4 regions of the Streptosporangium sp. NPDC050855 genome follow, and region 3 is predicted to be linked to each of the others. Evidence: riboswitches for the same ligand, from Rfam matches in the RefSeq annotation. Region 3 holds a riboswitch; each other region holds the start of a gene.
The links. Region 3 has a riboswitch for cyclic di-AMP ahead of ACIBCT_RS27635 (C40 family peptidase). Riboswitches for the same ligand answer to the same signal wherever they lie in the genome.
Positions count from the first base shown of each region.

Region 1: it holds a riboswitch for cyclic di-AMP, as region 3 does, so the genes downstream of both, ACIBCT_RS18365 (NlpC/P60 family protein) here and ACIBCT_RS27635 (C40 family peptidase) in region 3, are expected to answer to the same signal.
Region 2: it holds a riboswitch for cyclic di-AMP, as region 3 does, so the genes downstream of both, ACIBCT_RS17025 (CHAP domain-containing protein) here and ACIBCT_RS27635 (C40 family peptidase) in region 3, are expected to answer to the same signal.
Region 4: it holds a riboswitch for cyclic di-AMP, as region 3 does, so the genes downstream of both, ACIBCT_RS07170 (C40 family peptidase) here and ACIBCT_RS27635 (C40 family peptidase) in region 3, are expected to answer to the same signal.

Region 1 covers NZ_JBITFY010000008.1:259,080-266,345, forward strand. The annotation lists gene ACIBCT_RS18355 (RDD family protein) at 648-1,769, opposite strand; gene ACIBCT_RS18360 (amino-acid N-acetyltransferase) at 1,986-2,648, opposite strand; cyclic di-AMP (ydaO/yuaA leader) riboswitch at 2,985-3,133, shown strand; gene ACIBCT_RS18365 (NlpC/P60 family protein) at 3,139-4,188, shown strand; gene ACIBCT_RS18370 (LuxR C-terminal-related transcriptional regulator) at 4,289-4,489, opposite strand; gene lysX (bifunctional lysylphosphatidylglycerol synthetase/lysine--tRNA ligase LysX) at 5,473-6,981, opposite strand; gene ACIBCT_RS18380 (type III pantothenate kinase) at 7,079-7,266, opposite strand, start outside.
Region 2 covers NZ_JBITFY010000007.1:310,911-318,176, forward strand. The annotation lists gene ACIBCT_RS17010 (DUF6716 putative glycosyltransferase) at 1-36, opposite strand, end outside; gene ACIBCT_RS17015 (hypothetical protein) at 144-1,184, opposite strand; gene ACIBCT_RS17020 (oxidoreductase) at 1,391-2,272, shown strand; cyclic di-AMP (ydaO/yuaA leader) riboswitch at 2,771-2,909, shown strand; gene ACIBCT_RS17025 (CHAP domain-containing protein) at 2,928-3,644, shown strand; gene ACIBCT_RS17030 (ABC transporter substrate-binding protein) at 4,452-5,804, shown strand; gene ACIBCT_RS17035 (sugar ABC transporter permease) at 5,888-6,865, shown strand; gene ACIBCT_RS17040 (carbohydrate ABC transporter permease) at 6,958-7,266, shown strand, end outside.
Region 3 covers NZ_JBITFY010000015.1:84,803-92,068, reverse strand. The annotation lists gene ACIBCT_RS27645 (NlpC/P60 family protein) at 1-854, shown strand, start outside; gene ACIBCT_RS27640 (DUF1905 domain-containing protein) at 1,201-1,491, shown strand; cyclic di-AMP (ydaO/yuaA leader) riboswitch at 1,859-2,018, shown strand; gene ACIBCT_RS27635 (C40 family peptidase) at 2,152-2,694, shown strand; gene ACIBCT_RS27630 (hypothetical protein) at 2,774-3,718, shown strand; gene ACIBCT_RS27625 (M48 family metallopeptidase) at 3,715-4,992, shown strand; gene ACIBCT_RS27620 (glycosyltransferase family 4 protein) at 4,989-6,113, shown strand; gene ACIBCT_RS27615 (helix-turn-helix domain-containing protein) at 6,110-7,039, opposite strand; gene ACIBCT_RS27610 (AMP-dependent synthetase/ligase) at 7,189-7,266, opposite strand, start outside.
Region 4 covers NZ_JBITFY010000002.1:439,098-446,363, reverse strand. The annotation lists gene ACIBCT_RS07190 (MFS transporter) at 1-243, shown strand, start outside; gene ACIBCT_RS07185 (FHA domain-containing protein) at 272-817, opposite strand; gene ACIBCT_RS07180 (hypothetical protein) at 1,114-2,145, opposite strand; gene serA (phosphoglycerate dehydrogenase) at 2,372-3,961, shown strand; gene ACIBCT_RS07170 (C40 family peptidase) at 4,566-5,162, opposite strand; cyclic di-AMP (ydaO/yuaA leader) riboswitch at 5,150-5,380, opposite strand; gene ACIBCT_RS07165 (3-isopropylmalate dehydrogenase) at 5,522-6,568, shown strand; gene ACIBCT_RS07160 (branched-chain amino acid aminotransferase) at 6,742-7,266, shown strand, end outside.

The DNA of each region.
Region 1 (7,266 bases), on a different contig from region 3:
GAAGGCGAGTGCATCAAGGCGTGTGCGTGAAATCCCGCGCGTGTGGACGCGTGAGAACGGGCGTGGGAAGGCCGCGCGTCAGGGTCCGTGGACGACGCCGTGGGGACCGGACGACGCCATGGGGACGAGGAGGTCCGCGGGAAGGTCCACGCGCCTGAAGGCCCGGGGGGCGGAAGGCTCGGGGCAGGAGGCCCGGGGGCGGGGTCGCGGCGAGGGCTCATGGAGGACGCCGCGCGTGCTGGAGGCCGGGTGCGAAGCCGTACGCGAGAGGGCGGCGGGAGGCGCGTGTGCGGGAGCCGGGGGCGGGGGCCGGGGGGCCGGTGCGAGGCCGGCGTCCCGAGGGCCGTGCCTTGAGGGGCGGACCTTGAGGGGCGGGCCTTGAGGGGCGGGCTCGAAAGGCCGCCTCCGAGGGCAGCTTTCGAAGGGCCGGACCGGAAGGGCCGCTTTCGGAGGACCGGGCCGGAAGGGGCTCGCGTCAGGAACCTCGCGTCAGGGATCACGGGGTCGGGGTCGGGATCGGGATCGGGATCGGGATCACGTCGTGTCGCGTCGCGTCGACGACCCTGGTGTCGCGGGACGCGCGCGAAGGCCCTCGCACGAAGAACGGGACCGGCGGTCGAACCACCGGTCCCGTCTCTTCGGGGGAACTACTTGATCTTCACGACGACCGTGTCGGCCACCTTGTCGTGCAGAGCCTGGTGCAGGGGCTGGTCCCAGAGCAGCCACAGGACGTTCAGGAGGGAGAAGATGCGCACGATCCAGTTCAGGAACGGCACCCAGGACAGGAACTGCGGGCCGAAGAACACGCCGGCCCGCTTGAGCGCGACGGCGTTGCTGAGCCCGCCCGGCGGCACGACGTTGCCCACGGGCACGATCTTGATGCCCATGACCATCTTGCCGACGGTCTGCCCGCTCCTGGTCGTCATGAAGAACTCGTAGGCGAAGTACAGCGCCGCTGCGAGCAGGGACGTGAGCAGGGTGGCGAGGAAGAAGCCGCCTCCCGCGTCCAGGGTCCCGGTCGTGCTGTCGAAGCTGGGGGACGTGACGATGACGGCGGCCAGCACGGCGCTGATGATGAACGTCGGGATCCCCAGGATGATCCCGTCGATGAGCCGTGCCACCAGACGCTGCCACCACTCGGCGAGCGGCGCCGGAGCGCCGGGAACGCCGCCGTAGGGCTGTCCGTAGCCCTGCTGGCCGTACGCCGGCTGACCGTAGCCCTGCTGACCGTAGTCCGGCTGCTGGCCGTACCCGCCCTGCTGGCCGTAGCCCTGCTGACCGTAGTCGGGCTGCTGGCCGTACCCGGGCTGGGACGACTGCTGCCCGTAGCCCTGCTGGCCGTAGCCGGGCTGCTGGCCGTAGTCCGGCTGCTGTCCGTAGCCACCGGTCGCGCCCTGCTGGCCGTAACCCGGCTGGCCGTAGCCGCCCGTGCCACCCGTGCCGCCCTGCTGGCCGTAGCCGGGCTGCTGGCCGTAGTCCGGCTGCTGCCCGTACCCGCCGGTGCCGCCCTGCTGGCCGTAGCCGGGCTGGCCGTAGCCGCCCGTGCCGCCGGTGCCGCCCTGCTGGCCGTAGCCCGGCTGCTCGTGGGAGGACTGGCCGTAGCCGGGCTGCTGCCCGTACCCGCCGGTCGAGCCCTGCTGGCCGTACCCCTGCTGCTGGCCGTAGCCCTGCTGGCCGTAACCGGGCTGCTGCCCGTAGCCCTGCTGGCCGTAGCCCTGGGCCTGTCCAGGACCGATGTTCGGCTGTGAGGCCTCCGACCGATATCCCACGACCGTTATGTCGGGGTCGAGTTCACCAGCGGCTCGACCCGCGTTGTGCTGTCCGTATTCAGGCTGCCCCGACGGTGTGCGATCGCGGTCGGGATCATCCTGTGGATACGGCGGCTGTCCGGTGCTCACCGCGTCACCTCACTTAGACTGCGCATGTGGCAGATGTCAGACTCACATGCTTGCTGCAGCACAAGGTATCGACATAGGCAACAACAGTCACCTTTCCGTTGTGTCAGCTCTAAAGTCACTCACGTCGGGCTCACGTGTCAGATGCAGCAGCATCCGCGTATTGCCCAGGGTGTTGGGCTTGACGTGCTCCAGATCCAGGAACTCCGCGACGCCCTCGTCGTAGGAGGCGAGAAGTTCGGCGTACACCTCCGGGGCGACGGGGGTGCCCTGGATCTCCAGGAACCCGTGCCGGGCGAAGAAGTCCACCTCGAAGGTCAGGCAGAAGACGCGGCGCAGGCCGAGTTCGACGGCGGTGCGCAGCAGCGCGGAGACGATGCGGTGACCGATCCCCGCCCCCCGGCGGGCGGGGTCGACGGCGACGGTGCGGATCTCGGCCAGGTCCTCCCACAGGACGTGCAGCGCCCCGCAGCCGACCACCTCCCCGTGCTCGTCGGTGGCGACCCAGAACTCCTGGACGTCCTCGTACAGGGTGACGGTGGCCTTCTCCAGCAGGCGCGGTCCCGCGCCGCCGTAGGTGTCGACCAGGCGCCGGATGGCGCGGACGTCCGGGGTGCGGGCACGCCGGACGGTGACGCCGGCCGCCCCCGGCGGCCCCTCCCGCTCCGTGCCGGTCCGGGATTCACCACCGCTTCCTGCCTCGGCGGGGGCGCGCACGACCGGCGCCGGAGACTGTTCCGCAACCTGCTCCATGACCGATCAGCGTACGTCCTCGCCGTCCCCCCATTACGGCTCACCCCTAACTCGCGCACCACCCCCCCTCTCGTGACCCTTGGTAGTCCCATTACCACGCTGGGCATCGGGAGTCGAAGTGTGTCGCATTTCATCTTCGGTACGGTCCCGGAGCTGGGCGGACCCCCTCGGGCCCGATGAACCCCTGGGCAAAGGGCCCGTAAAGGCCTCAGTGATCATTTTGAGATGTGATCCGTCCGTGACATTTCAGTTGCGAAACCTCTACTGAATTCGAAGTTCTGGTTGAGCAGGAACCAAGGGTGGACTAATCTCCGTCCTCGATGTCAGAGATGTGAAAAGCCTGACCCGCCGAATCTCCCGCAGGGAGAACCGGGGACCCACCCGAGTCCCCCGGGGTGAATCCGAGTGCCACCGGCGCACCCGGTAGGGCTGCCCTCCGGCCCGAACCCGTCAGCTAACCCGGTAGGCGGCCGAGGAGAGGAGTCCATTGGTGAAGCGCACGCGCGACCGCGGAGGAGACCAGGCGGGTGGCGACGCCCACCGTCCACGACGCGCGCCGCGAGGGCTCCGCCACCGCATGGTGGTGATCGGCCTGGCGTTCGCCACCCTCACCCTGGGCACCCCGCTGGTCGCGGCCTCCGCCGACCCCGAGCCCAGCCTCAAGCAACTGGCCGCGCAGGCCGAGAAGCTGCACAACGAGATCGAGACGCTCGCCGAGCAGTACAACGGCGAGCGGGTCAAGCTCAAGCAGGCGCAGCGTGCCGCGGAGAGCGCCAAGAAGACCCTGGCCACCAGCGAGTCCGAGCTGGCGGCGCGGCGGACCAAGGCCGCCCTGCTGGCACAGAGCAGCTACATGTCGGGCGGCCTGAACGCCGGGCTCACCCTCACCCAGACGTCCGACCCCGACAACTTCCTCGACCAGGCCACCACCAGCTACGCCCTGCAGCAGCAGCAGAGCGAGGAGGTCGCCCAGGTGGGCCGGGCGATCGAGGCCGCGGAGCGGGCGCAGGCCGGTGCCAAGGCCAGGACCTCCGAGGTCAAGAAGCTGCTGACGGAGATCGGCGCCAAGCGCGCCAAGATCGAGCGGCTGGTCGCGCGGGTGGAGAGCGACCTGTTCAAGGAGGTACGCGCCCAGGCCATCGGCAACCGTGGCGCCCGGGTGAAGGTCGACGCGCCCATCGTGGGCAGCGGCAAGGGGGCCGAGGCCGCCCGCTGGGCGCTGACCCAGCAGCTCAAGCCGTACGTCTGGGGCGCCGAGGGGCCCGACTCCTTCGACTGCTCCGGGCTGGTCATGTGGGCCTACCAGAAGGTCGGGATCAGCCTGCCGCACTACACCGGGGACCAGTGGACCGCGGGCACGCGCGTCTCCCGGAGCGAGCTGCGCCCGGGCGATCTCGTCTTCTTCTACAGCGACCTGCACCACGTCGGGATCTACATCGGCGCGGGCCTGATGGTCCACGCCCCCCGGACCGGTGACGTCATCCACATCACCACGATCGACAACCGGCCCTTCGTGGGAGGCGTGCGCATCGCCGGCTGACCGCCACCACCCGTTCGACGCGTCCCGCGCCCACCCGGCGCGGGATCGAGCCTCGGCCGAGGACGGACGGAGCGGGCGGCTGAATCCGGGCGGCGGCCGGCTAGATCAGGCGGCGGCGGGCCGCCCAGGCCACGGCCTCGATCGCCGTGGCGACGCCGATGCGGTCGCAGATGCCCCTGAGCCTGCGCCTGACGGTCCGGCCGCTGATGTCGAGCCTGCGGCCCACCCTGTCGACGGTGACGCCCTTGGCGAGCTCAGCCAGCAGCACGAGGTCGTCGGCGCTGAGACCGATATCGCCCATGCCCAGGGGGCTGTCGCCATGGCGCGAATCCACTTCCGGATATGCCATCAAGAGTCACTCCCCCCACTCTGGAAACCGGGCCTAAGGCACCATGAATGAATACCGCCCGCCAGGAACGGTAAACGCCTTGTTCAAAGGTCGTCAAGTTCCGCCCTTCATGGCGTTGCCGCACTATTGACATAGCAGGCCATACGTGAAGTACTCATGATATGTCAGCGCCTTTGCGGTTAAGTCATGATCTGCCTCGGGCGTGGACCCGTAACCGTCCCCTGGCTGCGGCGACCGGCATCTTCACAGAACAAGATTTTGCCGGATCGGCAGGTCCTGCGGCCCTCCGGACGCCGGGTTCGCGACGCGCGTACAGGCCCGTATTTTTCGGGAAATCGGCCCCTGTTCCGCCGGTGCGGCGGTGGTCACGTCCCTCGCCGCCTTGACGGCGTGACGTAAAAACCATGAAATGGTGGGCCACCTCGGCTCTTTGCGGCATTTGCGGAGTTTCATGCACGGCCATCCGCATGCCGTAATATCGGGCGTGCTGGAAAGGGAGTTTCTACACCATGCGGAAACTCGTCCGCATGGCACGAAGGGACGCGAGCACCGCCGTTTCCGGGGGCCGGGATCCTGCCCTTCCGCTCCCGGCTCCCCCGCGCCTTACGGGCACACCTCCGGCCGCGGGAGCGTGGCCGCCGCCGATGCGCGACGCCCGGCCGGTGGGTCGCCGTCCGGGCCGTGTCGCCCCGTTCCGCACCCCTGGAGCCCGGATGATCGACGGGAGGCCCGGGGCGCCGTGGCGCCGGGGATGCCGTGGGTGCCTTGGGTGCCGTCCGAGGGCCCGAAGGCGCGCTTCCGCCCGGGCGCGGCACAGCGCCCGGCCGGGGACATGATCGTGCTCCGGGCGGTGGTACCGGACCCGGCCGTGGTCGGGCCCGGTACCACCGCCCGGCGGGGACGTCGTCTCGCGTGACCCGGTGGCCGCGCGTCGGTCAGGCCCGGCCCGACGGCTTGACCAGCGGGAACAGGATGGTCTCGCGGATGTTCCTGCCGGTGAAGGCCATGATGAGGCGGTCGATGCCCAGCCCCATGCCACCGGTGGGCGGCATGCCATATTCCAGGGCGGTGAGGAAGTCCTCGTCAAGCTGCATCGCCTCGACGTCGCCGCCCGCGGCGAGCAGGGACTGCTCGGTGAGACGACGGCGCTGCTCGATCGGATCGTTCAGCTCCGAGTAGCCGGTGCCGAGCTCGGTGCCGAACCCGATCAGGTCCCACTTCTCGGTGAGGAGCGGGTTGTCGCGGTGGTTGCGGGCCAGCGGGGAGGTCTCCAGGGGATAGTCCATGACGAACGTGGGCTGGACGAGCGTGTGCTCGACGAGAGCCTCGAAGATCTCCTGGACGAGCTTGCCCTGACCCCACGCGGCGTCCCAGTGGATCTCCCGCGCGTCCGCGAGGGCGCGGACGCGCTCCAGCGGCGTCGCGGTCGTGACCTCCTCGCCCAGCGCCTCGGAGACCGACCCGTAGAGGGTGATCCGCGGCCACTTGGCCAGGCCCAGATCGATCTCCTGACCGTCGTGGACGACCACGGAGTGACCCAGCGCGGCCACCACCGCCTTCTGGATCATCCGCTGGGTCAGGTCCGCGATGTCGTTGTAGTCGAGATAGGTCCCGTACGCCTCGAGCATGGTGAACTCGGGGTTGTGGGTGGAGTCCGCGCCCTCGTTGCGGAAGTTGCGGTTGATCTCGAAGACCTTCTCGATCCCGCCGACCACGAGCCGCTTGAGGTAGAGCTCGATCGCGATGCGGAGGTAGAGCTCCATGTCGTAGGCGTTGATGTGGGTCTTGAAGGGCCGGGCCGTGGCTCCGCCGTGGATCGGCTGGAGCATCGGCGTCTCGACCTCCAGGTAGCCCTCCTCGTGCCAGAAGTCGCGGACCGACCGCACCACGGCGCTGCGGGTGTGCGCCAGCTTCCTGGCCTCGTCGTTGACGATGAGGTCGACGTAGCGCTGGCGGACCCGCGCCTCCGGGTCGGTCAGGCCCGCGTGCTTCTCCGGCAGCGGCCTCAGGCACTTGGAGGTGATCACCCAGCGGTCGGCGAGGATGGACAGCTCGCCCCTGCGCGAGGTGATGACCTCGCCCTCGACGCCCACGTGGTCGCCGAGGTCGACGTCGCGCTTCCACGCGGCCAGCGACTCCTCGCCCACCCGGTCCAGGGAGATCATGACCTGGAGGTCGCCGGAGCCGTCCCGCAGGGTGGCGAAGCAGAGCTTGCCGCCGGTCCGGGACAGCATCACCCGCCCGGTGACGCCCACCCTGTCGCCCGTCGCGGTGTCAGCGGAGAGATCGGCGTATTTGCCGCGGATCTCGGCGTTGGTCGCGGTACGCGGGAAGTTCACCGGATAGGGGTCGACGCCCTCGGAGCGGAGGCGGTCGAACTTCTCCCGGCGCACGCGCATCTGCTCGGGCAGGTCCTCGGCGGGGTTGGTCACGTCATCGGTCACAGTTCCAAAGGGTACCGATGCGGCGAACCCCGCGAGGTCACCCACCGTGCCCGCCGCCCGCCCGGGTCGCGCCCTCCGGGCGGGCCCGCGGGACGGCTCAGGCGGTGTTGCGGTGGTAGATCAGGCGCAGGCCGATCAGCGTGAGCCACGGCTCGTGCATGTCGATCGAGCGCGCCTCGCTCACCACGAGCGGCGCCGCGCTGCCGGTGGCCACCACCGTGACCTCGTCGGGGTCGTCGGCCAGCTCGGCCGCCATCCGCTCGACGATCCCGTCCACCTGCCCGG
Region 2 (7,266 bases), on a different contig from region 3:
TCCCCCGGTGTCGTACGTGGACAGGGAACGCGGCACCGCAGGCGCTCGCGGGTGGCCGATCCCCGGGCTCCGGGCCGCGGGGATCGTGGCGTCACGGTGTCATCGCGTCACGGCCCGATGGCTCCCGGGCCCGGGCGGGCGGTTCATGGTCCGGCGACCCCGGTGTCGTGATGGGCGAACATCGACAGGTGGGAGCGGAGCGAGGGCGCCGCCTCGGCCGTCCACCACTCGTCGGGCACGTCCACCGTCCGCACGGCCACGCCCCGCGCCGAGAGCAGGATCCGCAGGGAGGTGACCGCGGTGGACGGCAGGCTCAGCACCCGCTGCTCGGCGGCCAGGCCGCGCAGCGTCAGCTCCGCGGGGATGCCGCCGTCGTAGACGGTGATCCCGCGCTGCTCGGCGACCCGGGCCAGGTCGCCCGGGTCCTCGCGGCGGTGCGGGAAGTAGGCCACCGGCCCGTCCGCGCCCAGCCCGGCCAGCCAGGTGAAGTAGTGCTCCCGGTGGATCAGGCCGTTGCGGACCAGCGAGGTGCCCAGGACCACGGTCCGCTCCTGCGGGCGGGGCCTGCGCAGCGGCTGCGAGCGCAGCCAGGCGAAGTCGTGGGTGACCAGCTCGATCCCCCTGGCCCGTACGGCCTTCGCCAGGTCGGGGGCGACGGGCAGCGCGGTGAAGATCGAGAGCCGGCCGGAACGGGCGGCGGCGCGCAGCCGCAGTCCGGCCGCCACGCCCAGGACGGTCCTGAGCCGCCCGGCCCCGCCGCGTGCCCGCAGCAGGGGCGTGCCGGGCCTGCCGGTGATCAGCTCCAGGAGCCTGATCGTGGCCAGGCCGTCGTCGACGATCACGACCCGGCCGGGAGAGGCGGTGAGCCAGCGGAACTGGACCTTGCCGGAGAAGGCGTCGCCCAGCGCCCAGGTGCGTCCCCGGGGCGGCCGGGGCATGTCCGGGCGGGCCTCGGCGAGTTCGAGGCCCTCGGGCAGCCCCAGGCGTCTCAGCTCGCGTCCCGTCACCGCCAGGGGGCGCAGGCCCGCCCTGGGCACGAGGTGGCCGCGGGGGCCGAGCAGCCCCGCGTGATGGGCCTCCACGGCGCAGAGCATCTGCAGCGGAGACTCCACCCAGGCGACGGCCGAACCCTGCTCCCGCGCGTGGTCTCGGCCGTCCTCCACGCCGGGCGATGACCCGTTCACGACCGCCACACCGTAACCCGGTGGCCTTACCGGTCCGGGAACTGCGGGTGAACAGCGGACCACGCGCGCCAACTTGTGATCTTGCGTGGCTTCGCGCGGGGCGCCTGGCCGTTCCGTACACTGCCCGTACCTGAAGATCCACGCCGGGCACCGGCGGGTCGGCCGCGCGGGCCGCAGGGCCGTGCGGGAGCGGAGAGGGGCGAGCCATGTGGACGGCCGAGGACGTTCCCGACCTGACCGGCCGCACGGCCGTCGTCACCGGGGCCAGCGGGGGCATTGGCCTGCCGACGGCGCTGGAGCTGGCCAGGCACGGCGCCCGGGTCGTGCTGGCCGCCCGTGACCCCGGGCGGGGCAGGGCCGCGCTGGAGGCCGTCAGGGCCGAGGTGCCGGGGGCCCGGGTGGAGGCGGGGGCGCTCGACCTGGCCGACCTGCGGTCGGTGCGCGCCTTCGCCGAGACCGTCCGCGAGCCGCTGGACCTGCTGATCAACAACGCCGGGGTGGGGCTGATGCCCCGGGGGACGACCGCCGACGGCTTCGAGACCCAGTTCGGCGTCAACCACCTGGGGCACTTCGCGCTGACCGGCCTGCTGATGCCGCGCCTGCTGGCCGCCCCGGCGGCCCGGGTGGTCACGGTCTCCAGCGACGCGCACTCCGTCGGGACGATCGACTTCGACGACCTGGGCCTCGAACGCCGGTACGGCAGGTTCTCCTCCTACGGCCGTTCCAAGCTGGCCAACCTGCTGTTCACCCTGGAGCTGCAGCGCCGCGCCGACGCCTCGGGGGCGACCCTGCTCAGCCTGGCGACCCACCCGGGCACCACCGCGACCGGGATCCTGAAGACGGGCGTGCTGACCCGCCCCCTCAACGCCCTGATGCGCCTGGTGCTGCAACCGGCCGCCAAGGGCGCCCTGCCGTCCCTGTACGCCGCCACCTCCCCCGAGGTCACGGGCGGGCAGTACATCGGCCCGGGGCCGAAGGTGCTGCGCCCCTCGGCCCGGGCGACCGACCCGGAGGTGGCGGCGCGGCTGTGGGAGGTGTCGGAGGAGATGACCGGCGTGCGGTTCGGGGAGACCCGGCGGCTGCCGTGAGGGGTCGCCTCCCCGCTTGAACAGGGCATTGAGGAGGTTTTGAGAAGACTTTAGGAAAGATCGTCCGCCGCCCCCGCAGTTTTTACCATCGAAGGCCAGTTCGACAAAGGCGGTAGGTAAAGAGCCGCCCGGGGACCGGTCCTTCCCGACCCGTGACCACCGGGCCGGACGGCGGGCGGACGCGGGCCCGATCTCCGGATCGCCGGGGACACCGGGCTTTCCGGTCACCGCCCCGAAGAGGTCCGGGCGACGGCGAGGGCATGGGACGACCCGCGGGGAGGGTGATCCACTCCCCTCCCGGGGGCGCGGAACGGCATCCTCTACCCCTCTGACCAGGCGCTATCACCATGAGAAGGCAATGTGTCCTGCTTGTAATCGTCTGACCGGATGACGTAGGTTCATCCCGTTCATGGCAAATGTCTGGGTCTACCAAGGTCTGAGCATTGCCGTCACATTGCCCGACCGCGTCTCACCTGGGCGGACCCCCTCCGCCCCCGGTGAGCACGGCCGCCGAATCCGCGAGGTCTGCGGAACCGGGGAACCACGTTCCTGGGGTGAATCAACGCATACGTGCGTCGTAGGGCACTTCCCAGCCCGAACCCGTCAGCTAACCCGGTAGGCGGAATGGAAGCGACGCAAGGAGTCGAACCCCCATATGACCGAGCACCGCTCCACCCCCACCCCCATCATCCCCCGCCTGGCACGAATCGCCCTCGGCGCCTCCATCGCACTGACCGCGGGAGTCATGGGCCCCGCCGCCCAGGCCGACGGCCACGGCGCGCTGAACACCCCGCCCGCCGACACCAAGACCGCCGAGGTCTCCTCGGACTCCGGGTCCGCCAGGACCCCCCTGGAGGTCGTGGCCCAGCGGCTTCCCAAGGTCACGGCCGCGCAGGTGCTGAACCTGGCCGCCCAGCAGATCGGCGTCCGCGAGAACTCCATGGGCGGCGGGACCAAGTTCCACCAGTGGTACATGTCCTCCCCCCGCGCCCAGGAGACCGCCGCCCGCGACGGAGGCAACATCTACGGCTACGCCAACGCCCCCTGGTGCGCGATGTTCGTGTCCTGGGTCGGCGAGATGGCGGGCATCCGGCCCACGATGGGCTGGGACGCCTACACCGTCACCCACGCCAAGTGGTTCGCGCAGAACGGCCACTGGGGCACCACCCCCACCCCCGGCGCCGTCGTCTACTTCGACTGGGAGGGCGGCAAGAGCATCGACGGCATCGACCACGTCGGCTTCGTGAAGCACGACAACGGCGACGGCACGATCACCACGATCGAGGGCAACACCGGCAACGGTAACGTCGAGCAGCTCGTCCGGCCCATGTCCGAGGTCGCCGGCTTCGGCTACCCGGTCTACGCCGGCTGATCCGGCCCCGGCCGGCACCGGCCGGCACCGCGACTCACGCGGCTCACGGACTCACGCGACGGGGTCCGCACCAGGACCCTGTCAGGGTACGTGTCAGACCCCTCGCGCCCCCTCCCCCCTTCCCCTTCACACCCCCCGTCCATCCGCCCGTCGTCCCGGCCAGGCCGGGAGACGGGCCTCGTCATGCCTCCGGCGCCCGCCCGTCCCGCACGAGGGCTCCGATCGCGTACGGGCCGGCGTCTCCGGCGTCCCTGCATCTCCGGCGTCCCTGCATCTCCGGCGTCTCTGCGTCTCCGGCGTCCCCGCGTCCTCCGTGTCTCCCGCGCGGATGCCGTCCCGCGCGCGGGTGCGGCCGCGCGCCGGGCACGATCACCGCCCGGCCCCGCCACGGGCCGTCGTGTGCCGCAGCGTGCCGTCACGAGGCGGCGTATGCCGTCACGAGGCCGCGTACACGACCGGACGTCGCGCACGGTCACGCGCGGGGTCCGCCGCGCGGTGGTCCCGTCCGGTGCCGGTTCGTGGTAGGAGCGCGAAATGCCCTGACTGTATGCCCGTGTGATGGGAGCGCTCCCAAAACCCCATATGGGATGTATATCACCATTTAGGCGCCCCAGGACCCTCAAAACGCCTTCCATGTAACGGTTGAGTTTCGGTCTATTGACGTCCTGGTTGCCCATCGTCCACTCTTCGTGGGAGCGCTCCCAAAGCACATTGAGGAAAGACCGCATCGTGAGGCCGCGTTTGTCGGGGACCGGTACGCGATGTCACCTCCCAATGATTCGGGCGACCACCTGAGAGGGGTCCGGAATGTTGAACAACAAGCGGCAGGGCAAGCTGGCCGCCGTAGCGGTCATGGCGGCCACCGCCCTGGCCATCACGTCGTGCGGTTCCAGCGAGCCCGCCAAGCCCGCGGCCGGCGGTTCTTCCTCCGCCGCCGCGGCCGAGCCGGTGACGATCACCGTGCACACCTTCGGAGGTGGCGAGAACTTCGGCTATGACAAGGCCGTGGAGACCTGGAACGCCGCTCACCCGAACATCCAGGTCAAGTACCAGAACCTGACCGACCGGTTCGAGGACGTCTACCTGCCGCAGCTGCTCCAGCGTCTGCAGGCCGGCAGCGGCGCCGCCGACATCATCGCCCTCGACGAGGGCGCGATGGGCCTCATGAAGGCCCGTCCCCAGTTCTTCACGGACCTGGCCCAGTACGGGCTGGACAGCCGCAAGGCCGACTTCCCCGCGGCGAAGTGGGACAACGGCATCAACGCCGACAACAAGCTCTTCGCCCTCGGCACCGACATCGGCGGCATGACCATGTGCTACCGCAAGGACCTGTTCGAGAAGGCGGGCCTGCCCACCAACCGCGAAGAGGTCGGCAAGCTCTGGCCGGACTGGGCCGCCTTCATGGAGGTCGGCAAGAAGTTCCAGGCCGCCAACCCCGGCAAGAGCGACCCCAAGTTCCTCGACGGCCCGAACACGCTCTACAACGTGATCCTGTCGCAGGAGGCGCCGAAGAACGGCAACGTCGCCTACTTCGACAAGCAGAACCAGCTCGTCATCGAGACCAACCCCGCGATCAAGACGTCCTTCGACACGGTGAAGAGCTTCAGCGAGGCGGGCCTGACCGCCAAGCTCGCGTCCTTCACCCCGCCGTGGAACGCCGCCATCAAGAAGGGCGGCTTCGCGACCATGGGCTGCCCGGCCTGGATGCTCGGTGTGGTCTCCGGTGCGGCCGGTGAGGGCAACAAGGGCAAGTGGGACGTCGCGGCGGTGCCCGGCGGTGCCGGCAACTGGGGCGGCTCCTACCTGGCCGTGCCCAAGCAGAGCAAGCACCCCAAGGAGGCCGCCGAGGTCCTGAACTACCTCACCGGCAAGGAGGGCCACGTCATGGCCTTCCAGGAGGCCGCGGCCTTCCCGAGCTCCATCCCGGCTCAGCAGGACCCCGCGGTCGCGGACCTGAAGAACGAGTTCTTCAACGACGCGCCGACCGGCAAGATCTTCGGCGAGTCGGTCAAGGACCTGCTGCCGGTCTTCCTGGGTGAGAAGCACGCCCAGGTCAAGACCTCGGTGGAGAAGGTCCTGGAGGGCATGGACCAGGGTTCGGTCCCCTACGACCAGGCCTGGACCAAGTTCCTCGAGGCCGGCGTCAAGGCAGCGGGCTGATCCCCCTCCCGACCCGCATCGGCCCGGCGGCGGTGACCCCGCCGCCGGGCCGGTCGTCTGCCCCCGCTGAAAGGCTTTGACCGATGACACTGCACGTCGACTCCCCGGCCGCCCCGCCCCGGCCCGGCCCCGAGCGGCCGACGGGGCACCGCGGGCCGCGGCGCGGCAGCGGGTGGGCCCGGTTCGACCTCCGGGCGACCCCGTACTTCCTCGTCTCCCCCTACTTCCTGCTCTTCGCCGTCTTCGGCATCTTCCCCCTCGTCTACACCCTCTGGGTCTCGTTGCACGAGTGGGAGCTGGCCGGTGACAAGACCTTCGTCGGTGTCGAGAACTACATCGAGCTGATCACCGACGCCGCGTTCTGGAACGCGGTGATCAACACCCTCGGCATGTTCGTGATGTCGACGGTCCCGCAGCTCGTCCTGGCCCTGCTGCTGGCCAACGCGCTCAACAAGCGCATCCGGGGCCGGCTCTTCTTCCGCCTCGGCGTGCTGCTGCCGCTGATCACCTCCGTCGTCGCCGTCGCCGTCGTCTTCACCCAGCTCTACGGGCGCGACTACGGCATGATCAACTGGTTCCTGAGCCTCTTCGACGTCGAGGCGATCAACTGGCAGAACCAGAAGTGGTCCTCGTGGATCGCGATCTCCACGATGATCGACTGGCGCTGGACCGGCTACAACGCGATCATCCTGCTGGCCGCCATGCAGACGATCCCCAAGGACCTCTACGAGGCCGCCTCCATCGACGGAGCCTCGGCCAGGCGGCAGTTCTGGCAGATCACCTTCCCGATGCTGCGCCCCACGATCATCTTCGTGGTGTTCATCTCCACCATCGGCGGTCTGACGCTCTTCACCGAGCCGGTCATGTTCGACGGCAACCCGACGATGAGCGGTGGTGCCACCGGCCAGTACCAGACCGTGGCGATGTTCATCGTCAAGGAGGCGTTCCGTGACTTCGACTTCGGCTACGCCGCGGCCGCCTCGTGGCTGCTGTTCGCGCTGATCCTGCTCGGAACGCTCATCAACTACTCCTTCACCCGCCGTATCGGGGGATCCAAGTGACGGCCACCCAGCTCCAGCGCCCCCCGGCGCCCCCCAGGCGGCGGTCCTCGGGCGCGTCGGCCGCGCCGAACCGCATCTGGGACGCCGGTCCCATGACGAAGGTCGTGCTGGCCCTCGCCCTCCTGCTCTCGGCGTTCCCGATCTACTACATGTTCATCATGGCCACCCGGACCAACGAGGAGGCCATCGACGTCCCGCCGCCGCTGCTGCCCGGCGGCCACCTCGGTGAGAACATCCAGCGGCTGCTGTCCACCGAGGACGCCTACTTCATGACCGGCCTGATCAACTCGGCCATCGTCTCGGTCACCGTGACGGTCTCGGTCGTGCTGATCTCCACCCTGGCCGGCTTCGCCTTCGCCAAGCTCCGCTTCCGGGGCAGCAAGATCCTGCTGGGCCTGATC
Region 3 (7,266 bases):
CCAAGCTGAACGAGCAGGCCGACCAGGTCGTGGAGAAGTACAACCAGGCCGCCGAGAAGTGGAAGCGGGCCAGGAAGAAGTACCGGACGCTCAACGGCGACCTGGCCCGCCAGAGCGAGCGGGTCGCCGGGTTGCGCGAGGAGCTCGTCTCGATGGCCGTCAGCAGCTACCAGTCCGGTGCGATCACCGGCTGGGAGAGCATGGTCGTCCAGCCCGACCCCGCCGCGCTGCTCAGCGGCCTGGCCGCCGCCGACCAGATGGCCGCCTCCCGGGCCCGCTCCCTCAGCGCCTTCGACCAGGCCACCAAGGAGCTGCGGACCAACCGGGACAAGGCCAAGGAGGTGCTGGCCGAGGCCGACGAGACCCGCGACGAGCTCGCCGAGGAGAAGGCCAAGGCCGACAGGATGGTCAAGGTCCAGACCAAGCTCCTGCGCGAGCTCGGCGCCTTCCGCCAGGGCGACCCCGACAGCGCCGGGATCCAGTACACCGGCGCCGCCTCGGGCAACGCCCGTGCCGCCCTGCAGTTCGCCTTCGCCCAGGTGGGCAAGCCCTACCAGTACGGCGGCACCGGCCCCGGCGGCTGGGACTGCTCGGGCCTGGTGCAGGCCTCCTGGCGCACCGGCGGGGTCAGCATCCCCCGGACGACCTGGCAGCAGTGGAGCTGGGGCGCGAGCCGCAAGGTCTCGCTGAACGACCTGCAGCCGGGGGACCTCATCTTCAGCGAGGGCCTGGGGCACGTCAGCATGTACGCGGGCGACGGCAAGATCGTGCACGCCCCGCAGACCGGCGACGTGGTCAAGGTCGTCCCGCTGTCGGCCTACGGCCGCCGCCTCGTCGGGGCCGTCCGCCCCTGAGGGCCCGTCGCTTCTGGGGGCCCGCCCCTGAGGGCCCGTCGCTTTTGAGGGCCCGTCCGTCCCTCAGGGCGGTTCGTGTGCCCCTGAGGGCCCCGTCGTGCTCCTGAGGGCCTGTCCGCTCCTGAGGGCCCGTGTGCCCGGGGCCGCCCTCTCCCGAGGGGGCTCCGGTCCGTCTGGGCCGCTCGCCCCCCGGACGGGCCGCCCACCGGCGCCCGTGGGGGTCCGTGAAGACGTCTCGCGCGCGGGCGACGATTCCGCGCCCTCGCGGGAGTCCTCTCTCCGGACGGACCATCGGCCTCCTCCGGCCCCCGGAGGCGTGCCGCGACACAGGACCAGGGAGACGACGATGCCCACCCCCGCGACCCCGCAGCCGCTCGGCCACACCTTCACCGCCCCCATCGAGAAGGACGGCGCCTTCGCCACCTTCGTGACCGTGCCGGGCTCGGCCGAGCTCCTCGGCACGAGGCGGGCCGTGAAGGTCACCGGGACGGTCGACGGTCACCCGTTCGCCGCCACGCTGATGCCCTCGGGCGCCGGCCCGCACTGGCTGCCGCTGCGGGCGGAGCTGTGCAGGCTGATCGGCAAGCACGAGGCCGGGGCCGAGGTGACGTTCCACCTCGAGCGGCGGCTGAGCTGAACCGTCGCCCGCGGGCCCGGGAACGCCGCTCGCGGCGACCCGGGCCACGGCGTCCCCCGCGCTCACCGCGAGGGCCGGAACGATGTGACGAAGATAACAAAACTCGCGATTCACAGGGCTTGGAGGGCGATGTGACGAGAGTCATATCTCGATCGCATAAATAGGCATCACGCAGCGGTAACGGGAGGATCAAGAAGCCCTCTCGATCCTCCGTTTCTGGGAACCCTTTGCCGAAACGTGGCGATCGGAGTAACTTCTGGCTGCGCGACGTGCAAGCCATGCCGCCGCGGTGAACGACGGTCTCCGGGCCGTCTTCGTCCATAGAAATCCAGCCGGCCGCCGCGCCCCCGCAAGGGGCGGACGTCATCGTGGCGGCCCGCCGAATCCGTGCAGCCAGGAGGCATGGAACCGGGGACCCAAAAGGCCCGACACACCGTGGCCAGGGGTGAATCGGCACATTTGTGCCGTAGGGCATCTTCCAAGCCCGAATCCGTCAGCTAACCCGGTAGGCATCAGTGGAAGCACCAAGGAGAAATCCTGTCTACCACCCCGTACAACCCCCGTTTGTCACGCTTTTTCCGCCTTTCTCTAGGCGGCGTCGCCCTCACGTTGACCGCCTCAGCCGGAGCGGTCACCCTGGGACCCACGGCGGCGCAGGCGATGACGGACAATCCCCCTGAGATCCTGGTCAGCAGCGCGACCGGCGTCTCCGAGCAGACCGAGAGCACGGAGACCGGGCGGGCCACGACGAAGGGCACGGTCAAGGCCAGGACCAAGGCCAGGACCGCCACGAAGTCCAAGGCCAAGGCCAAGACCACGATGAGCAGGGCGGCACTGCAGAAGGTTCGGGCCGGCAAGGCCGTCGCGGCGGCCAAGAAGCAGATCGGCGATCCGTACCGGTGGGGAGCCTCCGGTCCCGGAGCCTTCGACTGCTCGGGGCTCGTCCGCTACGCCTGGCGCACGGCCGGCGTGTCCCTTCCCAGGATCACGCACAGCCAGTACAGGTCGCTCAAGAAGAAGGTCCCTTGGAGCAAGCTGCTCCCCGGTGACCTGCTGTTCTTCAGCGGAAAGGGCCACGTCGGCATGTACGTCGGCAAGGGCAGGATGGTCCACTCGCCGAGCAGCGGCAAGTCCGTCCGGATCGTGAAGCTGAAGGGGCACTACCGGTCCTCCTTCGCGGGAGCGGCCCGGCCCGGAGCCTGAACCCGAACGGTGACAGCGGTCCCGTCCCCGCACCGCGGGGACGGGACCGCTGCCGTCCGGTCGGCTACCATCGGCTCACATGTCCGTCCCGAACGGGTCCCACCCGGGCGGATCCGTCCCGCGAGGCCGCCGCGCCGTGCTCGCCGGGATGCTGGCGCTGCTGAGCGCCGGCCCGCTCACCGGGGCCGGACCCCTCCCGGCCGGCCGGCACGGCCTCCCCGGCGTCCCGGACTCCCTCGGCACCCTCGCCGGCCGCCGCACTCCCGCCGTCCCCGGACCTCCCGGGGTCTCCGGTGTTCCCGGCGTCCCCGATGTTCCCGATGTTCCCGATGTCCCCGCCGGCCTCTGGCCGGACGGCGCGACCGTCGTGCGGGGCCGGCACTCCGTGGTGGTCGGCCACCGCGTGCCGCACGCCGCCCTGCGGGACCTGGCGGCCACGGCCGACCGGGCCCGGCGCACCGTCGCGGAGATCTGGGGACCGGTCCGGGCCCTGGTCCTCCACCCCGCCACCGACGCCGAGGCCGCCGCCCTCGCCGGGGCGGGAAGCACCCGCGGCCTGGCCGCCCTGGCCACCGCGGACCGGGTGATCGTCCTGCCGTCCGGCTACGCCCGGCTCACCGCGACCGGCAGGGACGTGGTGATCACGCACGAGCTCACCCACGTGGCCACCGGCGCCACCCGCGGCGGCCGGGTGCCGATGTGGCTCTCGGAGGGTTTCGCGGACTACGCCGGGTACCGCGACGCCGGGATCGCCGTGCGGACGGTCGCCGCCGAGCTGGCCGCGGAGGTGCGCGCCGGGACCCTGCCCGCCCGCCTCCCCGGACCGGCCGATTTCGCCCCGGGCGCCCCGAGGCTCGCGCAGGCCTACGAGGAGGCGTGGCTTGCCTGCCGCCTCGTCGCGGAGCGCTTCGGGGAGAAGGCGTTGGTGAGGCTCTACGGTAGCGATGTCGGGAGCACGCTCGGCCTGTCGGCGGCCGAGTTCACCCGGGCCTGGCGCGAGTACCTCCGGAGGGAACTGCGATGACGCTGAGCACGACGGACGCGCCCTCGGGCACGCGGTCGGCGGGGTGGGCGCTGGCCGCCCTGGGCGCGCTCACCCTGGCGGTCGTGGCGTTCACCACGCCCTGGCGGGCCCTGCCCGCGGCGGCGCCCGAGGTCGCCCCCTCCCCGGAGCGGGACTTCACCGCCGAGCAGATCGCCCGCTCCCAGGCGTTCGACGCGCTGGTCAGCGTTCCCGCGTACCTGTCGCTGGGCCTGACGCTGGTCGTGGCCGGGGTGCTGGTGGCCACGCCGCTGGGCGCCCGGCTGGCCGACCGGCTGCGGGGCCCCTGGTGGCTGCGCGTGCTGCTCGGCGTGCTGGTGATCTCGGCCGCGGTGGCGGCCCTGCGCTGGCCGCTGGGGATGTGGTCGGAGACCTACCTGCGCGAGTACGGGCTGTCCACCCAGCAGTGGCCCGCGTGGTCGGCCGACCGGGTCAAGAGCGCGGGCGTCGGCACGGCACTGACCGCGATCATGGTCCTGGCGGTGGTCGCGCTGGCGCGGCGCTACCGGCGCTGGTGGATCCCGGCCTCGGCCGGGGTGTTCGCGCTGACGCTGGGCGCGTCCTTCGCCTACCCGGTGCTCATCGAGCCGATCTTCAACGACTTCAGGCCGATGGAGGCCGGGAAGCTGCGCGACGACCTGCTCGCCATGGCCGCCAGGGACGGCGTGCCCGTGGAGGACGTGCTCGTCGCCGACGCCTCGCGGCGGACCACCGCGCTCAACGCCTACGTCTCCGGCTTCGGCGCCACCCGCAGGATCGTCGTCTACGACACGCTGCTGCGGGCCCCCGCCGACGAGGTCGAGCTGGTGGTCGCGCACGAGCTGGGCCACGCCGAGGCGGGCGACGTGCTCTGGGGAACGCTCGTCGGCGGCCTGGGCGCGGCCTGCGGGGCGTGCCTGCTGTACGCGGTCGCCTCGGCGCCGGGCCTGCGGCGGCGGGCCGGGGTGCCCGCCCTCGGCGACCCGCGGGCCACGGGCCTGATCATGGGGCTGGTGAGCCTGGCCACGGTCCTGTCGGGACCGGCCCAGAACGTGGTGAGCAGGCAGGTCGAGGCCCGCGCCGACGTGCACGCGCTGGACCTGACCCGCGACCCGGCGACGTTCGTCGCCATGCAGCGGCGCCTGGCCGCCACCAACGTCTCGGACCTGTCGCCCGACCCCCTCGAACACCTGCTCTACGCCTCGCACCCCGCGGCGCCGCAGCGCATCGCCGCGGCCCGCTCCTGGGCCCGGCTGAACGGTCTCCCCGAGCCGTGAGCCGGACCCTGGTCGTCACGAACGACTTCCCGCCCCGCGCGGGAGGGATCCAGTCCTTCGTGCACGGCCTCGTGGCCCGCCGCCCGCCCGGCTCGGTCGTCGTGTACGCCCCGGCCTGGCCCGGCGGTGACGCCTTCGACCGGCGCCGGCCGTACCCGGTGGTGCGGCACCCGGGGTCGCTGATGCTGCCCTCGCCCGCGGTGGCCCGCCGGGCCGCCGCCCTGGTCGCCCGGTTCGGCTGCGACACCGTGGTCTTCGGGGCGGCGGCGCCGCTGGGCCTGCTCGCGCCGAGGATGCGCGAGGCCGGGGCACGCCGCGTGGTCATGCTCACCCACGGCCACGAGGCGGGATGGGCCGGGATCCCGCTGGCCCGCGGGATCCTCGCCAGGATCGGCGCGGAGGCCGACGCGGTCACCTACCTGGGGGAGTACACCCGGCGCCGGCTGGCCGGGCTGGTCCCCGAGGGCAGGCTGGTGCGGCTGGCGCCCGGCGTCGACACCGGGACGTTCCACCCCGGCGCCGGGGGGGAGCGGATCCGCGCCGAACTGGGCCTGGGGGACCGGCCGACGGTGGTCTGCCTGTCCAGGCTGGTGCCGCGCAAGGGCCAGGACACGCTCCTGCGGGCCTGGCCCACGGTGCTGCGGGACGTCCCCGACGCGGTGCTCCTGATCATCGGTGGCGGCCCGTACCGCAGGACGCTGGAACGGCTCGCCCGGCCGCTGGGCGGCGCGGTCCGGATCGTCGGCCCGGTGCCGGAGTCCGCGCTGCCCGGCCACCTCGCCGCGGGAGACGTGTTCGCCATGCCGTGCCGCACCCGCCTGGGCGGCGTGGACGTCGAAGGGCTCGGCATCGTCTACCTGGAGGCGTCCGCCACCGGGCTGCCGGTGGTGGCGGGCTCCTCGGGCGGCGCCCCCGACGCCGTGCTGAACGGGGAGACCGGGCTGGTGGTCGACGGGACCCGTCCGGACGAGGTCGCCGCGGCCCTGACCGGCCTGCTCAAGGACCCGGCCGGCGCGCGGGCCATGGGGGAACGGGGGCGCGAGTGGGTCGCGCGCGAGTGGAGCTGGGAACGTGCCGCGGCCCGCTTCGCCCGCCTGCTGGAGCCCGCGCAGACCCCCTAACCCCGCTCCGCGCCCTCCGAAAGACCGGCGGGGCGACCGGCGCGGGACGCGGCCGGGCCGCCGGGACGGGCGTCCCCGGGGTCACCGACGGGGTCACCGACGGGGTGGCCGGTGAGACGGTCGAGCGCCGCGGAGGTGGCGTCGTCGGCGGGCAGGTGGACGACGAGGCGCTGGTCGTCGTCGGCGGGCAGCTCCAGGGTCTCGTACGCCAGGCGCAGCTCGCCCGTCTCGGGGTGGAGCATCCGCAGCACGCCGCTCGCCCGGGGCAGGCCGGGCAGGGTCTCCACGCGCCCGGTGAAGGCGGTCCCGGCGGTGACGGCCAGCTCGTCGGCGAGCAGCACCAGGTGCGGGTCCGTCCGGAACGCCCCCTGCTTGAGGGCGGCGACCTGCTCGTCGGCGACCTCGTCCCAGTCGGGGTAGACGGCCCGCGCCCGCTCGTCGGTGAACACGAAGCGGGCGAGGTTCGGCGGATCGCCGTCCAGCAGCCCGGCCGGTCCGGCCAGCCGCCGGTACCCGGCCGTGCAGGCCAGGACCTCGCTCAGCCGGTTGAGCAGCACCGCGGGGGCCGGTTCCAGGCGGTCGAGCAGCGCCCGTACGGCGGGGCGCGTCACGCGGGGCGGCACCGGCGCGTCCACGCAGCCGAAGCCGCCCTCGGCCGTCTTGCCGAGACGGTGCAGGTGGACGCGTTCGATCGTGGTCAGCCGCAGCGCGTCGGCGAGGGCGGAGAGCACCTGCACGGACGGCCGCCGGTCGCGTCCCTGCTCCAGGCGGGTCAGGTACTCGACGCTGACCCCGGACAGCGTGGCCAGCTCGGCCCGGCGCAGGCCCGGCGTGCGGCGCCGGGGGCCGGTCGGCAGCCCGATCTCGGAGGGTGACACCGCTTCGCGGCGGACGCGCAGGAACAGTCCCAGTTCGTTGTCGCTCACGGTGCGAACGTAACAGCGGTGCCCGCGGGGACCGTGCCCGCGGGCCACCGCCCCCGGCCGTTCCCCGCGTCCGCTTTCGCCTTCCCCGCGTTCCGCGTGCCCCGCCCCGGTGTTCCCCGCCCCTCGGACGGACGGGCGGACGGCACGTGCTAGCGGTAGAGGGCGTTCACCCGCTCGGCGAAGTCGCGCATGACCACGCCGCGCTTGACCTTCAGGGTCGGGGTGAG
Region 4 (7,266 bases), on a different contig from region 3:
GAGACCGTGGTCTTCGCCTTCGGCGCGCTGGTGCTCGGCTGGCTGCTCGGGGCGACCGGGTTCGTCGAGTCCAACCCCTCCACGCCGGTCGCCCAGCCCGAATCGGCGACCACGGCGGTGCTGTACGGCACCACGCTGCTGCCGGCGCTCCTGATGGGGGTCAGCATCGTGCTGGTCACCCGCTACACCCTGACGGCCGAGAGGCTCGCCGAGGCCGGGGCCGCCGGGCCCCAGGGCGGCTGAGCAGACCCGGGCCCGGAGCGCCTCGGGGTCAGAGCACCTGGGGCGTGACCATCAGGAAGCCGCAGTCGCCGAAGGAGACGACGTCACCGGGCCGGACCTTCGCCGGCCCCACCAGCCGCCAGTCGTTCAGCCGGGTGCCGTTGAGCGAGCCCAGGTCCACCAGGATCCACCCCTCCTGGTCGCGGCGGAGCTCGGCGTGCACCCGCGAGACGGTCAGGTCGGCGAGGACCAGGTCGCAGGAGGAGCCGCGGCCGACCACGTAGCGGGTCCTGCCGTCGCCGGGGAGCGCCAGCCGGGGCATCCGGGGGCGCCGCCAGGCCGACTCGACCCGCTTGGTGAAGTCGGAGGCCGAGGCGACGGCCTCGGTGACGATGCGGCGCAACCGGCCGCGCTGCGGCAGGTCGGCGACCAGGTTGTCGAGCTCGCCCTGGTTGCGAGCGCGCAGGGCCATGTCGACCCGGCCGAGGAAGGTGTCGTGCGACAGGCGTCCCTCGACGGCACGATCACGGAGCTCGCTGATCGCACGATCGCGGTCCCCGTCGGAGGCGCGGGCCGGGGGATGCGTCGAGCTCATCCTCCGAGTATCCGCCCCGAGGGCGGAACCTGTCCAGAATACGCGGATCTCCTGCCGAGGACCCATCCGGCACGATCATCCGGACCGGTGCGGGCGACCGCGCACACGCTGCGGAAACTTCTCCGCGCACGGTCTCCTGCCGGATCCCGGAAACCTTGGACCCGCCGCCCCCGCACGCGCAGGGACGGCACGCGTCGACGCGGACAGGAGGCGTCGTGGACGCCGTGGTCCGACGGGCTGGCCGGTGTCGGCCGGTGTCGGCCGAGTCGGTCGGTGCCGGTCGGTGCCGGTCGGTGTCAGTCGGTGACGTCGGCGCAGACCACGTGGGCGCCCAGCTCGATCATCCGCTGCTCGCTGCGCGCGTCGGCGACCCTGGCCATCAGGATCGGCGCCTCGCTGGCGGCGAGCTGCGGCAGCCTGGCCCGTACCCCGCGGTGGATGTCCCTGACCACGTCCTCGGCCGCCGACATGTGCACCTTGACGTGCAGCATGATCCCCGGGGCGCCCGAGGAGGTGCTGGCCTCGGAGATCCACACGTGGTGGACGAGCGGGTAGTCGACGAGCAGGTGCGAGATCGCGGCGCGCAGCGCGGGCAGGATCGGGTGGTCGCAGCGGCGGTAGCCGGGGTCCACCATCTGCATCGGGCCCGACAGGTGCGGCCGGGGTGCCGGGATCCACGAGGCGGCGGGCGCGGCGGGCACGGGGGTCCGCGGCCGGCCCTGCGGGGAGGCGGCCTGCCGCGAGGGGCCCTGCGGGTACGGGGCCTGCGGGGCCGCCGGGGGAGGGGTCTGCGGGTACGCCCCCGGGGAGGGCGTGCCCTGCGGGTACGCGCCCGGCGCGGAGGGAGCCTGCGGGTACGGGCTCTGCGGTGCCGCCGGGGGAGCGGTCCGCGGAAGCGCGGGCGCCGAACGCGAGACCGTGGCCATCGCCCCGGTCGCGTACGCGGTGGGGGTCGCGCTCGACAGCGCGGGGGTGGGCCCGCTGCGCGTCGAGAGCAGGTAGCGCTGGAGGTCCTCGATCGGCACGGCCGCGGCGGCCGGCCCGGCCGCGTCGATCACGATCTCCCGCACGCCGGTGACGCGCTGGATGTCGAGGACGGTGTCGGCGTCGCAGGCCGACAACGAGTGGCTGCCACGGTGCCGCGCGTAGGTGTCCGCCGAGGTGTATCCGAGCAGGACACGCTCACCCGCCTGGGTCGTGCCGAGCACGACGGAGCGGTCGGGTCGCACGGCGACCAGGAGTCCCCATTCCGCGAGCGCGGCCAGCAGCCGGTGCGGCTCGCCGTGCTGGGCGAGCACGGTGCCGAGAGCGGGGTTCCCGATGCTCATATGAGGAACGATAGGTAGTGGACCACGGCTTATCAGGGTAATCGCGAAGTTTTCTTGGGATCAATACCAAGTTGAATTTTGCAGGCATGGGATGCGACGACGGCGGGTAGCGCCCCCCGGTCACGGCCTACCCCGTCTCGGATCGCGGGACACTCGTGAACGCGTTCACAAGCGCCGATAGACTACGTGAGGTCCGTGCACCTCACCGCCTAGTAAGGATCTGCCTGTGAACAAGCCCGTCGTACTGGTCGCCGAGGAACTCTCCGAGGCCGGTCTCGCGGTTCTGGGCGCGGACTTCGAAGTCCGCCACACCGACGGCGCCGACCGCGCCCAGTTCCTGCCCGCCCTCGCGGACGTGGACGCCCTGATCGTGCGCAGCGCCACCCAGGTGGACGCCGAGGCGATCGCCGCCGCCCCCCGGCTCCGCGTGGTCGCCCGCGCCGGCGTCGGCCTGGACAACGTCGACGTGGAGTCGGCCACCAAGGCCGGCGTCATGGTCGTCAACGCGCCCACCTCCAACATCACCAGTGCCGCCGAGCACACCGTGGCCCTGATCCTCGCCTCCGCCCGCAACGTCGCCCAGGCCCACTCCGCGCTCAAGGGCGGCGAGTGGAAGCGCTCGAAGTACACCGGCGTGGAGCTGGACGAGAAGGTCGTCGCCATCCTCGGCCTCGGCAAGATCGGCCAGCTGGTCGCGCAGCGCCTCCAGCCGTTCGGCGTCGAGCTGATCGCCTACGACCCCTACCTGCAGCCGGCCCGCGCCGCGCAGATGGGCGTCCGCCTGGTCTCGCTGGAGGAGGCCCTGCGCGAGGCCGACTTCATCACCGTGCACCTGCCCAAGTCCAAGGAGACCATCGGCCTCATCGGAGAGCGGGAGCTGCACCAGGTCAAGCCGAACGTGCGCCTGATCAACGTCGCCCGAGGCGGGATCATCGACGAGAACGCCCTCTACTCCGCGATCAAGGAGGGCCGCGTCGCCGGCGCCGGCATCGACGTGTTCCCCAAGGAGCCGGTCACCGACAGCCCGCTCTTCGAGCTGGACCAGGTCGTGGTCACCCCGCACCTGGGCGCCTCGACCCACGAGGCCCAGGAGAAGGCCGGCACCCAGGTCGCGCGGAGCGTGAAGCTCGCCCTGGCCGGGGAGTTCGTGCCGGACGCGGTCAACGTCCAGGGCGGCGCCGTCGCCGAGGACGTCAAGCCGGGCCTGCCGCTGGCCGAGAAGCTCGGCCGGGTGTTCACCGCGCTCGCCGGTGAGGTCGCCACCAGGCTCGACGTCGAGGTGCGCGGCGAGATCGCCTCCCACGACGTCCGGGTGCTGGAGCTGGCCGCCCTCAAGGGCGTCTTCACCGACGTGGTCGAGGACTCGGTCACCTACGTCAACGCCCCGCTGCTGGCCAAGGACCGCGGTGTCACGGTCGAGCTGATCACCAGCTCGGAGAGCCCCGACTGGCGCAACGTGGTGACGGTCCGCGGCGTGCTCGCCGACGGCCGCGCGGTCTCGGTCTCCGGCACCCTGTCCGGGCCGAGGCAGATCACGAAGATCGTCGAGGTCAACGGCTACCAGATGGAGATCGAGCCGACCGACCACCTGTCGTTCTTCACCTACACCGACCGTCCCGGCATCGTCGGCGTGGTCGGCCGCATCCTGGGCGACCACTCGATCAACATCGCCTCGATGCAGGTGGCCCGGGACGTCAAGGGCGGCAAGGCCCTGATCGCGCTCACCGTCGACACCGCCATCCCGGCCGACGTGGTCGACCAGATCGGCGCGGAGATCGGCGCCGACAGCGGCCGTTCGGTCGACCTGACCGACTGACCGTCCCGGTCCGCCGGGTCCCCTTCGTGGGTGGCCGCGGCGCGCCGCGGCCCGCTCCCGGACGGACCGTCCGGGACCGGGCCGGCACCCGCTCGCCGTCTCGACATGTGAGAAGTGTGTACGCGGGGCGAGACGACCCTTTCGTCACCGGGTAACCTGATGGAGATGCGCCGGGTGTTCTCGCACTCCGCACCCGCCGCGGCGGGGCCTGACAGGGCAGGCCGGCGGCCCGCCACGGTGCCGTGGCGATCGCCGGCTCCGAGCCCTCCGCCCACCGGTCCGTGACCCGGACCGAGGCATCGGGCCCGGTCCGAGTCCTGACCGGAGTCTCGGCCACCTTCACAGCTCACCCGCGACCGAAACGAGACTCACCATGTACGAGATGTACTCCTGGAACCGCCCGGACGAGAACGAGGACGAGGCGGCCGACGCGATCCAGACCGCCCTGGACCGCCGCGACAACGGTGGCGCGCCCACCCGCTGACCCTGCCGGCCACCTGCCGGCCACCTGCCGGCCACCTGCCCGATCACGGCCGTGCGCCGGTCCGGGCCGGGCCGGCCGGGGCGGACGGCTCCGCGACGCTCGCGGCGGAGCCGCGGGGGCTCACCCGCCGACGGCGGATCCGGTCGCGTGCTCGATCCGCTCGGCCAGTTCGACCCCCTCGGGGTCGGGGCGCACCCCGCCGACGAAGGAGGCGTGCCGCCATGAGGCGAGCCGCTCCTCCTTGACCACGTCCCCGCTCCGCGGGGCGTGCACCATGTACCCGGGCTTCGTGATCATTCCGACATGCCCGAGACCCCGGAAGAAGACCAGGTCCCCGGGCCTGAGGTCCTTCCAGGCGATCTTCCTGGAGAACGCCTCGTACTGCTCGGAGGCGATGCGGGGCAGCGCGATCCCGGCGGCCCCATAGGCGCGGAGCATCAGCCCGGAGCAGTCGAAGCCGCCGCGGCCGGTGCCGCCCCACGCGTACGGCGTGCCGCGCTTGGACATGGCCCAGCTCAGGGCCTTCTGCCAGGCGGGACGCAGGGACGCGGCCCGCAGGGCGCCCTTCAGGGCGGGCATGCCGAGCGCGGGAGGCGCGGGGGCGGGCAAGGGCGAGGCGGCCAGCGCGGTGGCCGGGGTCGCGAACACCGCGGTCCCGGCGACGAGGACGGACGCGACGCGCGAACAGATCTTGCCGTACAGGGTCGTTCCTTCCATAGGGCCTGCCGGGTGAGCTGTCGGGCTCGGGCGTGGAGGCCGCCCTACGGCGCGCGGGCGCGCCGATTCGCCCCGAGGGATCCCGTCGCGGGCGGCCGGGAACGCGCTCCGGTCGGGAGCGGGGTTCCCGGGGCCCGGGACGATCCCGGAAAGAGTGGTTCCCCGGCTCCGTACGCATCGATAAGGGATGATCCGTACGAATTAGGCATCAACGTGAACGGTGAGGACCATAACGAAACCTCGCGAAACGGTCAACATAGGATAAAGACGGGCAAAGCGATCAGATGTACCCGAGGGAAATTCCGTCCGAGGCGTGAGACCGGTGTTCAAGCACCGAGACGGCCCGGTAGGGTGACCCCATGGATTCGCGTAACATCCGCCTGGCGGTCATCCCCGGGGACGGGATCGGGGTCGAGGTCGTCACCGAAGGGCTGAAGGTCCTCGAAGCGGTCGGCACGAAGGTGGAGACCACCACCTACGATCTCGGCGCCAAGCGCTACCACGAGACCGGTGAGACGCTGCCCGACGTCGTCCTGGAGGAGCTGCGCGGCTACGACGCGATCCTGCTCGGGGCGGTCGGCGACCCCAGCGTGCCCCCGGGCGTGCTGGAGCGCGACCTGCTGCTCAAGCTCCGCTTCCGGCTCGACCACTACGTGAACCTGCGGCCGGTCAAGCTCTTCCCCGGGGTGGAGACCCCGCTGGGCGGGGTCCGGCCGGAGGACATCGACATGATCGTCGTCCGCGAGGGCACCGAGGGCCCGTACGCCGGAGCCGGGGGCGTCATGCGTCACGGCACCCCGCAGGAGATCGCCACCCAGGAGTCGCTGAACACCGCCTTCGGCGTCGAGCGCGTGGTGCGCTACGCCTTCGACAAGGCGCTGTCGCGTCCCCGCAGGAGGCTCACCCTGGTCCACAAGACCAACGTGCTCACCTACGCCGGTGACCTGTGGGCCCGCACCGTCGAGAGGGTCGGCCGGGAGTACCCGGACGTCCAGACCGACTACTGCCACGTCGACGCGGCCTCGATGTTCTTCGTCAGCCAGCCCCGGCGCTTCGACGTGATCGTCACCGACAACCTCTTCGGTGACATCCTCACCGACATCGGCGCGGCGATCGCCGGTGGCATCGGCCTGGCGGCCAGCGGCAACGTCAACCCCGACCGCACCGCGCCGAGCATGTTCGAGCCGGTCCACGGCAGCGCCCCCGACATCGCGGGCCAGGGCAAGGCCGACCCGACCGCCACGATCCTGTCGGTCGCCATGCTCCTGGACCACCTGGGCCTGGACTCCGAGGCCGTCCGGGTCGAGCGGGCCGTCGCCGACGACCTGGCCGAGCGGCCGACCGGCCGGACCGGCCGGACCACCCGCGAGATCGGCGACGACATCACCGCCCGAGTAGCCGGCTGAGGAAGCCGCCCACCTCGACCCAGACGCGCCTGGCGGCTCACCGAGCCGCCGGGCGCGTTTTGGTTTTCCGCCCCGCTGACGGTTTTCGCTATCGATGCAGTAGTTTCCCGTTACCCGGTCCAACGCAGAATGGACGCAAGGGTAAGCCAGACACCAAGAGAAGGATCCGCGTCATGACCACCGCTCAGAAGCTCAGCTTCGACGTGCAGCTCTCCGACCACGCTCGCACCACGGACGAGCGTGAGCAGGTAATGGCGAGCCCGGGGTTCGGCCAGGTCTTCACCGACCACATGATCTCCATCGACTACACCGAGGGGGAGGGGTGGCACGACGCCCGGCTCACCCCGTACGGGCCGCTCGTCCTCGACCCGGCGACCTCGGTCTTCCACTACGGGCAGGAGCTCTTCGAGGGTCTCAAGGCCTACCGCCAGGAGAACGGCGCCATCGTGACCTTCCGGCCGGAGGCCAACGCCGCCCGGTTCAACGCCTCGGCGCTGCGGATGGCCATGCCCGAGCTGCCCGAGGAGACGTTCGTCGAGTCGCTGGAGCTGCTCGTCCAGACCGACCGTGACTGGGTCCCCACCACCCCGGGGCACAGCCTCTACCTGCGCCCCTTCATGATCGCCACGCAGCCCGCGCTCGGTGTCAACTACCCTTCCAGGACCTACCGGTACATGGTCATCGCCGGACCGGCCGCG